DNA from 3 places in the Buttiauxella sp. AC142 genome. Region 2 is predicted to be linked to each of the others. Evidence: predicted binding sites of a transcription regulator. Region 2 holds the regulator's gene; each other region holds the start of a gene.
The links. The regulator CRP, encoded in region 2, controls carbon source genes, mostly activating them, when cyclic AMP is high. The targets are predictions, from matches to a motif close to ATGTGANNNNNNTCACAT.
Positions count from the first base shown of each region.

Region 1 (4,231 bases), 2.5 Mb from region 2:
AAAGGCGTATTGTCGCTCAACCACAGTACTTCTTCTTCACCAGCAGGCTTCCACGACAAAAGGTGTGCGCCTTGTAAAGTAAAGGAACCGCGAGCTTGTGGATGGTCGACCACGATAGCTTCCAGCTCGTCAATCTTGCGAAGAGACACGGACGGAGTAATTTGTTCAATAACCGGAAGGGCAAAAATTTTATTAATCATTTGTTCAACCTATCGATCAAAGGCGAAAAAAAAGGGCGACCACAGTCGCCCTTCAGGATTAATGACTCATCTCAACTTATTTGGAGATGTGAGCAATCAGATCCAGTACTTTGTGAGAGTAGCCAGTTTCGTTGTCGTACCAGGAAACCAGTTTCACAAATTTGTCGTTCAGTGCGATACCCGCTTTAGCATCGAACACAGAAGTACAGATTTCGCCGTTGAAGTCAGTAGAAACAACGTCGTCTTCGGTGTAACCCAGAACGCCTTTCATCGCGCCTTCAGAAGCCGCTTTCATTGCTTTCTTGATTTCTTCGTAGGTCGCAGCTTTTTCCAGACGAACGGTCAGGTCAACAACAGACACGTTTGGAGTTGGAACGCGGAACGCCATACCAGTGATTTTACCGTTCAGCTCTGGCAGTACAACGCCTACAGCTTTAGCAGCACCGGTAGAAGAAGGGATGATGTTCTGAGCTGCGCCACGGCCGCCGCGCCAGTCTTTGTGAGACGGGCCATCAACAGTTTTCTGAGTAGCGGTAGTTGCGTGAACAGTGGTCATCAGGCCTTCAACGATACCGAAGTTGTCGTTGATAACTTTAGCCAGTGGAGCCAGGCAGTTAGTGGTGCAAGATGCGTTAGAAACGATATCCTGGCCAGCATATTTTTCGAAGTTAGCACCACGAACGAACATAGGAGTGCTGTCTTTAGAAGGACCAGTCAGAACAACCTTTTTCGCGCCAGCGGTGATGTGCTTACGAGCGGTCTCATCTGTCAGGAACAGACCAGTTGCTTCAGCAACTACGTCAACGTTAACTTCGTTCCATTTCAGGTTAGCCGGGTCACGTTCTGCGGTAACACGGATAGTTTTGCCGTTAACAACCAGGTGGCCGTCTTTGACTTCTACAGTGCCGTTGAAACGACCGTGAGTTGAGTCGTACTTCAGCATGTAAGCCATGTATTCAGCGTCTAACAGGTCGTTGATTGCAACGATCTCGATGTCAGAACGTTCCTGAGCAGCACGGAAAACAATACGGCCGATACGGCCAAAACCGTTGATACCTACTTTGATAGTCATATATTCCACCAGCTATTTGTTAGTGAATAAAAGGTTGCCTGTAAAATTACAAAAACCTTACTCAGCGTCAAGCGGAATCGTGTCAATCATTGCGACAAATCAATCCTATGGACATCATTTGAACGACTGAACCGCCTCGCGCTTCCCTTTTGGCTCTTTATCCAAATGGGGACGATGCGAGGAATTTTAAAGATCAATTCCAACAAGAATGTGACGGCGATCACAATTGACGCTGCGTTAGAAATTCAGGGCTAAGTTTAGAACAAAAAAGAGCACGGCGTTGTTAATTTTTTGTTAGAATCATGCTGTTATCAGTTACAGTACCCACGGCACGAGATGTACGCATATGGCTAATCAATTACCTCCTGATTCATCTAAAAAAAAACTGTCTGAAATGCAGTTCTATGTCACGCAGAAACATGGCACTGAGCCACCGTTTTCTGGGCGTTTACTGCATAACAAACGTGATGGTGTCTATCATTGCCTGGTCTGTGATGCACCGCTCTTTATGTCAGAGTCCAAATATGACTCAGGCTGCGGCTGGCCTAGCTTCTACGAGCCAGTGAGCGACGACGCTATCCGCTATATCAAAGATTTTTCACATGGTATGGAACGTGTTGAGATCCGTTGCAGCAACTGTGAGGCGCATTTAGGACATGTTTTCCCCGACGGTCCGCAGCCTACCGGTGAGCGCTACTGCGTAAACTCAGCCTCGTTAAACTTCACTGATGATAAAAACGGTGAACAAACTGAAGGTTGAAAAATCGATTCAGCAAATTATTCCACAGGAACTTGCCGCATGATGAACCTGGACGAAATGTTAGACACAATGACACCGGAAGTTTATCAACGTCTGGTGACCGCTGTTGAGCTGGGAAAATGGCCTGACGGTGTGGCGCTGACTCCTGACCAAAAAGAGAACAGCCTGCAACTGGTGATGATGTGGCAGACCCGCCACAACACTGACCCGCAACATATGACCATTGGCACCGATGGCAATATCGTGATGAAGAGTAAGCAGCAACTTAAAGCAGAGTTTGGCATTGAGCCTGCACCGATTGTGACAGTGAAGCTCTGAATTTGAAAAGGCGAGTAACATTGCGTTGCCCGCCATACACGCTGATTTATTAATGCTCGGTTTTAATGCCTAAATCTTTGGCTAACTCTTTCGCTAATTTATTGTTGTCATCCGCGCCGTACTCCCAGAACATCGCGCCGCCTAATCCTTTCGCTTTGATGTACTCCGCCTTGATTGCGACAGAACGTGGGTTCTCATACGAAATAGCGAACAGATCTTTGCCTTCAGCAGACTTAATGGTCAGATACGGAACATGCGCATCGTTATCCCAGTTTTCCGTAAAGCGCTTTTGGGGATCGTTAAGCAGTTTGCTAACAATGTCGTTGTATTTCATATAACTGTCTTTTGTCAGGTCAACGCCCATAGACATAAACAAGGCTTTCTCGGCATCGCCGAAATAGGGCTGTGTCACCGGGTTTTTGGCGGCGTCTGGTTTATCCCAATCAATGCCTGGTTCGGTTGCACGTTTAGGGATTCGCCCGTAGAAGCCAATTCCCAGGTTCATCTGCGCAGGTTTCAAACCGGCTTTAATGTAGTTATCAACGACAAAGTTAACGTTGTAGTTATCCGCGGCGGCCACGGTTGGCCAGGTTTTTGAATCATAAAGATTGGCGTTAAAATATTGCGTGCCATACGCCATGTCGTAGGTCATCAGATTGATGTAATCCAGCGCTGGCGCAATGGCTTTTACATCCACCCACTCGGTTGGACTTTTCACGTTAGCGCCCACGGCGATGGTCAGGAGTTTTTCTTTACCTAACGCGGCCCGCAGTTCGTTGAGTAGCGCAGTGAAGTTCGCTTTATCCTCCGGCAGGCTATTCACCAAACCCCACGCCCCATTCACCGGATACTCCCAGTCAAGATCGATGCCATCCAGCCCGTAGCGTTTAATCACTTCCTGCGCCGAGCGGATAAATATCGCACGGTTTTCTGGTGTCGCCGCAGCACCTGAGAAGCCACGCGCGCCCCAACCGCCAACCGATAGCAGCACTTTCAGGGAAGGGTTCTGTTTACGCAGATCGGGGATCTTTTCCAGATCGGCCATCACTTTCGGTGACAGCCAAATCTGATGCAGTTTCGACGCATCCTTCAGGGCAGGGTTTGTTTCGTCTTTTTCATCGTTATAAATCAGACCGAACGAATAGTTGAGGTGCGTTATCTGGCGCACATCGAGTTTATCTATATCGCCGCCCGGTCCGGCTGTGACGTCGCCTCCACCGTTGAAATAACCGACTGAGAGGTAAGAGCTTGCCTGAGCCACACCGGCACAAGCGATCTGTATCACTGCCAGTAACGGCAGCAGTTTACGCGTGAAGACCATAGGGTAGTTCCTCTTTGACGAGCAAGCCTTCAGTAACCAGAGGGAACGGAAGGCAAAATAAACGCAGCTAAGTTGCTGCATTAATAAACAAATTCATTATGAGAGCGCTCTCAGAAATGAGCGAGCAATAAAAGTTAAGAATGAGAGCGGAATCGAATAAAGAAAGGAGGGCGCTTTCACGCCCTGGGGAGCCGGGTCAGTAATTTAGTAAGTAAAATCAGCCAGTGTCATTAGCGTTGCGCCAGCGGCAGACATATCCTGATACGCTCGCAGACCATCCTGAGGATGCAAATTCACCGCGCGGCAGCCATCTGTAATCACTGTGACTTCATAACCGAGAGACAGGGCGTCGAGTACGGTGAACTTCACACAATAGTCTGTCGCCAGGCCAATCACCACGAGCTGTTTAATCTCATTGCGGTAGAGCCAGTCATCGAGCTGAGTTTTCTGACGATGCCCGTTATCGAAAAACGCGCTGTAGCTATCAATTTGCGGGTTTTCACCTTTTTGAAAAACAGCCTCTATTTCATGAGTATTGAGCAAAGGATGGAGCTTTGCCC
Region 1 covers NZ_CEEDCH010000001.1:1,626,545-1,630,775, forward strand. Annotated here, with positions in the region: gene AC0IWZ_RS07425 (D-hexose-6-phosphate mutarotase) at 1-200, opposite strand, end outside; gene gapA (glyceraldehyde-3-phosphate dehydrogenase) at 277-1,272, opposite strand; gene msrB (peptide-methionine (R)-S-oxide reductase MsrB) at 1,619-2,032, shown strand; gene AC0IWZ_RS07440 (YeaC family protein) at 2,075-2,350, shown strand; gene chiD (chitinase ChiD) at 2,400-3,671, opposite strand; gene pncA (bifunctional nicotinamidase/pyrazinamidase) at 3,876-4,231, opposite strand, start outside.
Region 1: the regulator CRP is predicted to act here: its motif matches at 1,481-1,498, upstream of msrB (peptide-methionine (R)-S-oxide reductase MsrB).

Region 2 (4,231 bases):
ATCGTGGGCGTTCTGGCGCAGTAAACCACTTTGCCACTGTGGCCACAGCCACACCATGCCACCAAAGGCAATCAGGCAGCCGAGCAGCGTATCTATTAAGCGCGGAACGATGTACTGCTCGGCGCTGAGGGTGATGAGTTGCAGGGTGTAAACCGCCGTGACGGTAAAGCCAATTGTCGCCCAACCGTAACTCTTACGAATGAACAAATAGCTGACCAGCGTAATGATCAACATCGCGGCCAGCGCGATATCTTGCGGAAAGTGGAAGTGCAGCGCGATGCCCGCTATCGCTAAACCTGCAATGGTGCCTGCCGACCGGTGAAGAATTCTCACCCGGGTCGCGCCATAGCCGTTTTGCGTCACAAACATTACCGTCATCAAAATCCAGTAAGGTTTAGGCAGATGTAAAAACCCCCCCAAAATACTGGCGATGGTCAGCATTACACCTAATCTGGCGGCGTTACGCAGCGCGGCGGATTTCAAAGATAAATAGCTTTTCAGTGCTGCCCAAAGTGGCAAGCGACGCTGCCGGTCTTCCATCAAATCACGGATATACAACGGGCGCTGGGTGCGTAAAACACGGCCAATCCGACTGAAGTGATAATGGCAAAATTGCCCAACCGGGTTATCCGGATTTTGACGCGCGATTTTCTCAAGGGCATCAATCTGTTTATCCATCGTGAAACGCTGTGGGAACCGATGATAAAGAATGTCGTCAGCCAGCACGCGTAAACGCGCTGCAATGGTCTGCGCGTTCCAGCGAATCACGGCTTCAGCGTGACTTTTCTCAACCAGCTTTTGCACTTCGGCAGGTTGGTGGAGGCTGACGGAAATGTGTTCTTGTAAATCCAGAGCGACCTGAAACGCGCGCAGTAATCGCTTGTAGCCGTTTTGCTGATTCGCTGCCAGCATGTGTAATTGCTGGTAGCAAATAGTGATTAAATCAACGGCTTTTTGTTGACGCGCCAGCAGCGGAGGCAGCGCTTTTTCAGGGTCGGTATGCTGCGTTAGCATGCCATATTTGGCTTCGCAGTAATCCGCCAGTTGGCGATAGAGCAGGCTTAATGATTCGCGCAGTGGCTGCTCGCGCCACATCCAGAACCAAAACCAGTTAAACACGCCGTACCAAATTGTACCGCTGACATACAGCAGCATTGGCTTCCAGATGGGCATATTCCCCGCCATGCTGAGTGTAAAGATCGCGGCAATGAGTGAGGCGGGAAGCAGACGAGCGTGCAGGGAGCTGATTTCGGCTGTGACGCCCAGCAATAGCGCCATTACGGCCAATATCACCGGCAACGGCACTGAGGTATAAAGCAATAAAAGCTGCATGATCAAACTGCTGACGGCAAACAGGCTACCGCCGACGATCAGGCGTTTGAAGAAGCGTTTATGGGGAGTATCAAGTCCTGCAATGTTGCAGCAGGCAGGGACTAAAGAGAAAAGCAGGCCGGACTGGAGATTGCCAAAGAGCAAACCTACTGCCACCGGAAGGCACAGCACCAGCGTTTGCCGCAGTGCGTAGTTAACTTCAGGATGGTAGATCAGTCTTCGCCACATAAACCCTTCTTACTTAAAGCTGCAGCGGCGTTAGCTGCGTTCATTCACCCGAATCACTTACTTGAGTAAGCTCATCGGGATGAACTCACTTGCTGCCTTGCTGCAACTTCAATTAATCGGGTTTCGGATTTAGTTTTTTAGAGACAAAAAAGGCGTGTTATGAAGCAACACGCCATTTTTGAGACGGAGATTAACGAGTGCCGTAAACGACGATCGTTTTACCGTGAGCAGAGATCAGATTTTGATCTTCCAGCATTTTCAAGATACGACCAACGGTTTCGCGAGAGCAACCCACGATCTGACCGATTTCCTGACGGGTAATTTTTATCTGCATACCGTCCGGGTGGGTCATTGCATCAGGCTGTTTAGCCAGGTTCAGCAGTGTCTGCGCGATACGACCAGTCACATCCAGGAATGCCAGGTTACCCACTTTCTCAGATGTAACTTGCAGACGACTAGCCATCTGTGAAGACAGGCGCATCAGGATATCTGGATTGACCTGAATCAGCTGGCGGAATTTTTTATATGAAATTTCAGCCACTTCGCAGGCACTTTTAGCACGAACCCAAGCACTACGTTCCTGACCTTCTTCGAACAGCCCTAACTCGCCAATGAAATCGCCCTGATTCAGATAGGAGAGGATCATTTCCTTGCCCTCTTCATCTTTGATCAGAACAGCCACAGAACCCTTGACGATGTAATACAGCGTCTCAGCCTTTTCACCCTGGTGAATCAGTGTGCTCTTCGATGGATACTTATGAATGTGGCAATGGGACAAGAACCATTCGAGAGTCGGGTCTGTTTGCGGTTTGCCAAGCACCATGCGCGGTTATCCTCTGTTTTATAACTGGCTACCAACGACAGGACGCTAAACATCCTGTCTGGCGTTGCAAGTATTAGAATATTCCCCACCTTGGGGAGATGGCATGCAAGTCATTCTTGCTGCCTGTAATTAGTGATGTCCTCTGCATACATGCATAACGTCAATGTATCGATGTAGCATCTGGATTGTTTTAGCATAGCTTTTGACAAGTGTCTCCTATTGTCTCGTTTCAGCTTGACGCAGGTCGCCTTCCATTGCCAGATTTGCTGAATCTGCGTACTCTGAAAGACAATTTTTTCAACGGGAGAAGTAACATGCAAGCACGAGTGAAGTGGGTTGAAGGGTTAACCTTCCTTGGGGAGTCCGCTTCTGGACACCAGATTCTGATGGACGGTAATTCTGGCGATAAAGCACCCAGTCCGATGGAAATGGTTCTGATGTCCGCTGGTGGTTGTAGCGCAATCGACGTAGTTTCTATTTTGCAAAAAGGCCGCTACAACGTGACGGATTGTGAAGTGAAACTGACCTCTGAGCGCCGCGAAGAAGCCCCGCGTCTGTTCACACATATCAATCTGCATTTCATTGTGACAGGCAAAGAATTGAAAGATAATGCAGTTTCGCGTGCGGTAGACTTGTCTGCTGAGAAGTACTGTTCCGTTGCGTTGATGCTGGAAAAAGCCGTAAACATCACCCATAGCTACGAAGTGATTGAAAGCTAGAGTGAAGAAAAGGGCGGTGTTTAGCCGCCCTAATTATTGATATTTCTTCCTTCCGCCAGGCGCTTAACCAACGGCGTCATGATCAACTCCATTGCCAGTCCCATCTTGCCGCCCGGCACCACTAATGTATTGATGTGGGAAATAAATGAGCCTTGCAGCATGGCGAGCAAATACGGGAAGTCGATATCATCCAGACCGCGAAAATGAATCACGACAAAACTTTCATCTAATGACGGAATACCGCGTGCGGCAAACGGGTTAGAGGTATCTACCGTCGGTACGCGTTGGAAGTTGATGTGCGTGCGGGAAAACTGCGGCGTGATGTAGTTGATGTAATCGTCCATCGAACGCACGACGGAATCCATTACCGCTTCACGGGAATGACCGCGCTCGCTGGTGTCGCGCACCAGTTTTTGAATCCACTCCAGGTTTACAATCGGCACTACGCCAACCAGTAAATCGACGGCATTGGCGACGTCGTGCTGCGGGGTAACGACTCCGCCATGCAAGCCTTCATAAAACAAAACATCAGTCGGTTCTGGTAACGGCTGCCACGGAGTAAACGTGCCGGGAATCTGATTCCAGGGTACGGCTTCATCATAGGTATGAAGATATTTACGTGATTTACCCTGCCCGGTTTTGCCGTATTCAATAAACGTTTGTTCAAGCAAGCCAAAGTCGTTGGCTTCCGGCCCGAAGTAGCTGATATGACGGCCAAGGTCACGCGCTTTACGAATCGCCATATCCATTTCAGGACGGGTGAAACGATGGAAACTGTCGCCTTCAACTTCAGCTGCACGTAGGTTTAATTGCTGGAAGATTTTACGGAAGGCGATGCTGGTGGTGGTCGTTCCCGCGCCGCTGGAACCTGTTACGGCAATAACCGGATGTTTGGCTGACATAAGGCAACAACTCCATGGGTAGTAGCAAGTTTGGTTGGGTGAAGGCAGTTGTATTATGCAGTATAGGCAGGCTTAGCCGCGAAATTGCCCGCGAGCCATGATATTCACCGTTTCATGAAGTTCTGACCATACCAGTACCGCTTCACCACTTTGCAGTTGGCGCTTAACATCAGCCACCTTTTGCTCAAGTGAGCGCTCTTGTTCACCATAATCTGTGCCTTCTCGTA
Region 2 covers NZ_CEEDCH010000001.1:4,140,914-4,145,144, reverse strand. Annotated here, with positions in the region: gene AC0IWZ_RS19370 (YccS/YhfK family putative transporter) at 1-1,560, opposite strand, end outside; gene crp (cAMP-activated global transcriptional regulator CRP) at 1,751-2,383, opposite strand; gene AC0IWZ_RS19360 (OsmC family protein) at 2,698-3,102, shown strand; gene AC0IWZ_RS19355 (phosphoribulokinase) at 3,132-4,004, opposite strand; gene AC0IWZ_RS19350 (YheU family protein) at 4,077-4,231, opposite strand, start outside.

Region 3 (4,231 bases), 2.1 Mb from region 2:
TAGGTTCGCTGGAAAGCACTGCAGCGGTGCGGATTCCGGGTTTGCTCGCGATGTTTAACCAGCGTTTCCCGAAAATTCAGCTCTCGCTTGCCACCGGGCCTTCGGGCGATCAGATTGATGGCGTGTTGGATGGGCGGCTATCGGCGGCCTTTGTCGACGGCCCGATATTGCATCCTTCCCTTGACGGTATTGCGGTTTACGAAGAAGAAATGGTGATTGTCGCCCCGGCGGATCATGACGCCATTACGGATGCAAATCAGGTCAGCGGCGCCAGCATTTATGCGTTTCGCGCCAACTGTTCGTACCGCAGGCATTTTGAAAGCTGGTTTCACGCCCACCACTCGGTGCCGGGCAAAATTCATGAAATGGAGTCGTATCACGGAATGCTGGCGTGCGTGATTGCCGGAGCGGGTATTGCGCTAATGCCGCGCAGCATGCTGGAAAGCATGCCCGGCAGCCACCAGGTGTCGATATCGCCGTTGCCAGCTGACTGGCGTTATCTCAACACCTGGCTTATCTGGCGACGAGGGGCAAAAACCCGACAACTTGAGGCGTTTATCGGGCTGCTTGAGCAAACGTCTTAGCGCAGTAATACTTTGCCGACTAAATAGGTGGTCGCCTGGCCGGACATTAACACCCTGTCGCCCACCAGTTGGCAACGTATATCCCCGCCGCGCGCGGAAACCTGACGCGCCAGCATCTGCGTTTTACCCAACTTTTCCGCCCAGTACGGAATCAACATGGTGTGAGTCGACCCGGTAACCGGGTCTTCTGTCAGCGCCGCCTTCGGAGAAAAGAAACGGCTGACAAAATCATAGCCTTCTGTTTGCGCGGGCGCGGTGATACACACTTTTTGATCCAGCTGACGCATCAGATCAAAATCAGGATTAATCGCCTCAACCTGCGCCTGGCTCGCGAGCAGCACGGTATAGGTGCGCCCCAGCCGCACTTCCTGGTATTCGCTGATCCCGAGCGAGTCCAGCAGCAACTGCGGCGGTTCAATGGGTTCACTGCCCGACGCCGGAAAATCAAGTGTCAACCAGTCGCCATTGCGCGTCACCGTCAGCGGGCCAACAAAACGCGTCTCAAAATGGATCGTGGTTTCCGGGTAATTCAGGTACTCGAAAATCACATGAGCCGAAGCCAGTGTCGCGTGGCCACAGAGATTGATCTCCCCTTGCGTGGTGAACCAGCGCAATTCAAAACCGCTGTCGGTGGTAATAAAAAATGCCGTTTCCGACTGGTTATGCTGGCGTGTCATCGCCAGTAACGTTTCATCTGGCAGCCATTCGGTGAGTGGACATACCGCCGCGGCGTTGCCACCGAAAGTGGTATCGGTGAACGCATCAACCATATAAAAATCAATTTGCTGCATGGTCTTTTCTTCCTGTGTGGCCTGATAACATCTACCATGCCACGCCTTGCGTGATTCGCGGAACAATAAAATGAGAGTTAAATCACAAAATCAGTTGTATGGCTGGATTGATGGTTTTATGATCGCCTGCTCACCAAACCTTTCATTTATCAGCGCGAAACCCATCTATGACAACAAGCAACGTATCACGCAAAACGGCGTGGCTACGCGTCGTTACGCTGGCGGTCGCCGCCTTTATTTTTAATACCACGGAGTTTGTTCCGGTTGGTTTGCTTTCTGACATCGCCGATAGTTTTGGTATGCAAACGCCACAAGTCGGGATCATGCTGACGATTTACGCGTGGGTCGTCGCGTTGATGTCGCTGCCGTTTATGCTGCTGACGAATAAGGTCGAGCGTAAGCGGTTGTTGATTTGCATTTTCGCTCTGTTTATCGCCAGCCACGTCGTCTCTTTTGCCGCCTGGAACTTCACCGTACTGGTGATCAGCCGCATCGGTATCGCCTTTGCCCACGCAATTTTCTGGTCGATTACCGTATCACTGGCCATTCGTATGGCTCCTGCCGGTAAAAAGGCGCAGGCGATGAGCCTGATTGCCACGGGAACCGCGCTGGCGATGGTCTTAGGTTTGCCGCTCGGGCGCATGGTGGGGCAATATTTCGGCTGGCGCACCACCTTCTTAGGTATTGGCGCAATCGCCGCCCTGACACTGTTTTATGTCATTAAGCTGCTGCCAAAATTGCCAAGCGAGCATTCGGGCTCGCTGAAAAGTGTGCCTGAACTGTTCAAACGCCCGGCGCTGGTGAGCTTGTATGCGTTAGTCGCTGTGGTCGTCACCGCGCATTACACCGCCTACAGCTACATTGAACCGTTCGTGCAAAACGTTGCGGGCTTGAGCGCCAATATGGCGACTTTCCTGCTGTTAGTGTTGGGTGGTGCCGGGATTATTGGCAGCGTGATGTTCGGCAAATTGGGCAACCGACATTCATCGACCCTGGTCAGCAGCTCCATCGGCCTGCTGGTTCTGTGCCTCGCCTTGTTGTTACCTGCGGCCCAAAGCACCGTGAACCTCACCATTCTGTGTCTGTTCTGGGGCATCGCGGTTATGGTTATCACGCTGGGAGTGCAGGTGAAAGTTCTGGCGCTGGCATCGGATGCGACCGATGTGTCGATGGCGCTATTCTCAGGGATTTTCAATATCGGGATTGGCGCGGGCGCGTTAGTCGGTAACCAGGTGAGCCTGCATTTTGAGATGTCCAGCATTGGCATGGTGGGAGCAGTGCCAGCTTTGATCGCCCTGATTGGGTCAGTATTAATTTTCCGCCGCTGGCCGGTATCTTTAGAAGAACAGCATAACCATTAATGAAATAAGGGCGACGGCAATAAACCGTCGCCCTTTTTACCGCTTAATTTGCCGGGAAATGGGTCACTATTTCCAGTATGCCGTTAATAATAAACTGCACACCCATACAGACTAATAAAAAGCCCATCAGACGAGAAATCGCTTCAATACCGCTCTTACCTACCAGCCGCATTATCGCCCCGGAACTGCGTAAACTGCCCCACAGAATCAGGCCAACCAGTGCAAAAATGATTGGCGGAGCCACCAGCACAACCCAGCCCGGGAAGTTCACACCGTGTTCCACGGTTGAAGAAGAACTGATTATCATCGCAATCGTACCCGGCCCGGCCGTGCTTGGCATGGCGAGTGGGACAAAGGCGATATTGGTATCAGGTTCTTGTTCAAGCTCCTCCGCTTTGCTGTGAGCCTCCGGCGACTCATGGGCTTTTTGTTGCGGGAAAAGCATGCGGAAACCAATAAACGCAACAATTAAACCGCCAGCGATACGCAAACCGGGAATGGAGATACCAAACGTATTCATCACAACTTGCCCGGCGTAGTACGCAACCATCATGATGATGAAGACATTGATGGAGGCCATCAACGAGGTTTTATCGCGCGCCTGTTTGTTCATATCTCCGGCAAGCCCGAGGAACAATGCTACTGTGGTCAACGGGTTAGCAAGCGGCAGTAATACCACTAACCCCAGCCCAATAGCCTTAACCAAATCCATCATCTGCTGTCCTTTATTTCGGTGTCTTTTTGCGCTGCAGAGTATAGCAGCCAACCTGCTCTGCGTTGGTTATCAGAATTGTATCAATGTTAAAAACTGAACCGTTTTAGCTATTCGTGTCATCACTAATTCATAACGTTGACTTATGCTTGCCTGAGCAATAATATCTGCCGTGATTAAATATACTTGCCTGGGCAACCATAGTGAAAGATAAAAACGATCTGTTCAACGAAATGATCCCTCTCGGACAACTGATCTACATGGTTAACCAGTACAAGGAGCGCCTGCTCAACGAGCATCTTTCCCCGCTGGATGTCACCTCGACCCAATTTAAAGTGCTCTGCACCATCTATCGCGAAGAATGCATTACCCCGATGGAGTTGAAGAAATCGCTTTCTGTGGACCTCGGTGCGTTAACTCGCATGTTAGACCGCCTGATTTGCAAAGGATGGGTCGCACGCTTACCGAATCCCAACGACAAACGTGGTGTGCTGATAAGACTGACTCCGGAAGGAGCCACGCTTTGCGAGAAATGCCGCAGCCTTTTGGGGAAAAGCATGCACCAGGAACTGATAAAAAATCTGACCGCTGATGAAGTCGACACGCTTTATCAACTGTTAACAAAGGTATTACCGTAAACCTGAAAAGAGGTGAAACGATGTCCAGACGGAACAATGATTCAATAACAATACAAAGCATATTGGACTGGATTGAAGAGAACCTGGAAAACCCCCTCTCACTTGAGAAGGTTTCACAGCGTTCTGGTTACTCGAAGTGGCACCT
Region 3 covers NZ_CEEDCH010000001.1:2,086,928-2,091,158, reverse strand. Annotated here, with positions in the region: gene ptrR (putrescine utilization regulator PtrR) at 1-584, shown strand, start outside; gene AC0IWZ_RS09565 (PhzF family phenazine biosynthesis protein) at 581-1,375, opposite strand; gene AC0IWZ_RS09560 (sugar transporter) at 1,543-2,736, shown strand; gene AC0IWZ_RS09555 (MarC family NAAT transporter) at 2,780-3,451, opposite strand; gene marR (multiple antibiotic resistance transcriptional regulator MarR) at 3,652-4,086, shown strand; gene marA (MDR efflux pump AcrAB transcriptional activator MarA) at 4,107-4,231, shown strand, end outside.
Region 3: the regulator CRP is predicted to act here: its motif matches at 1,446-1,463, upstream of AC0IWZ_RS09560 (sugar transporter).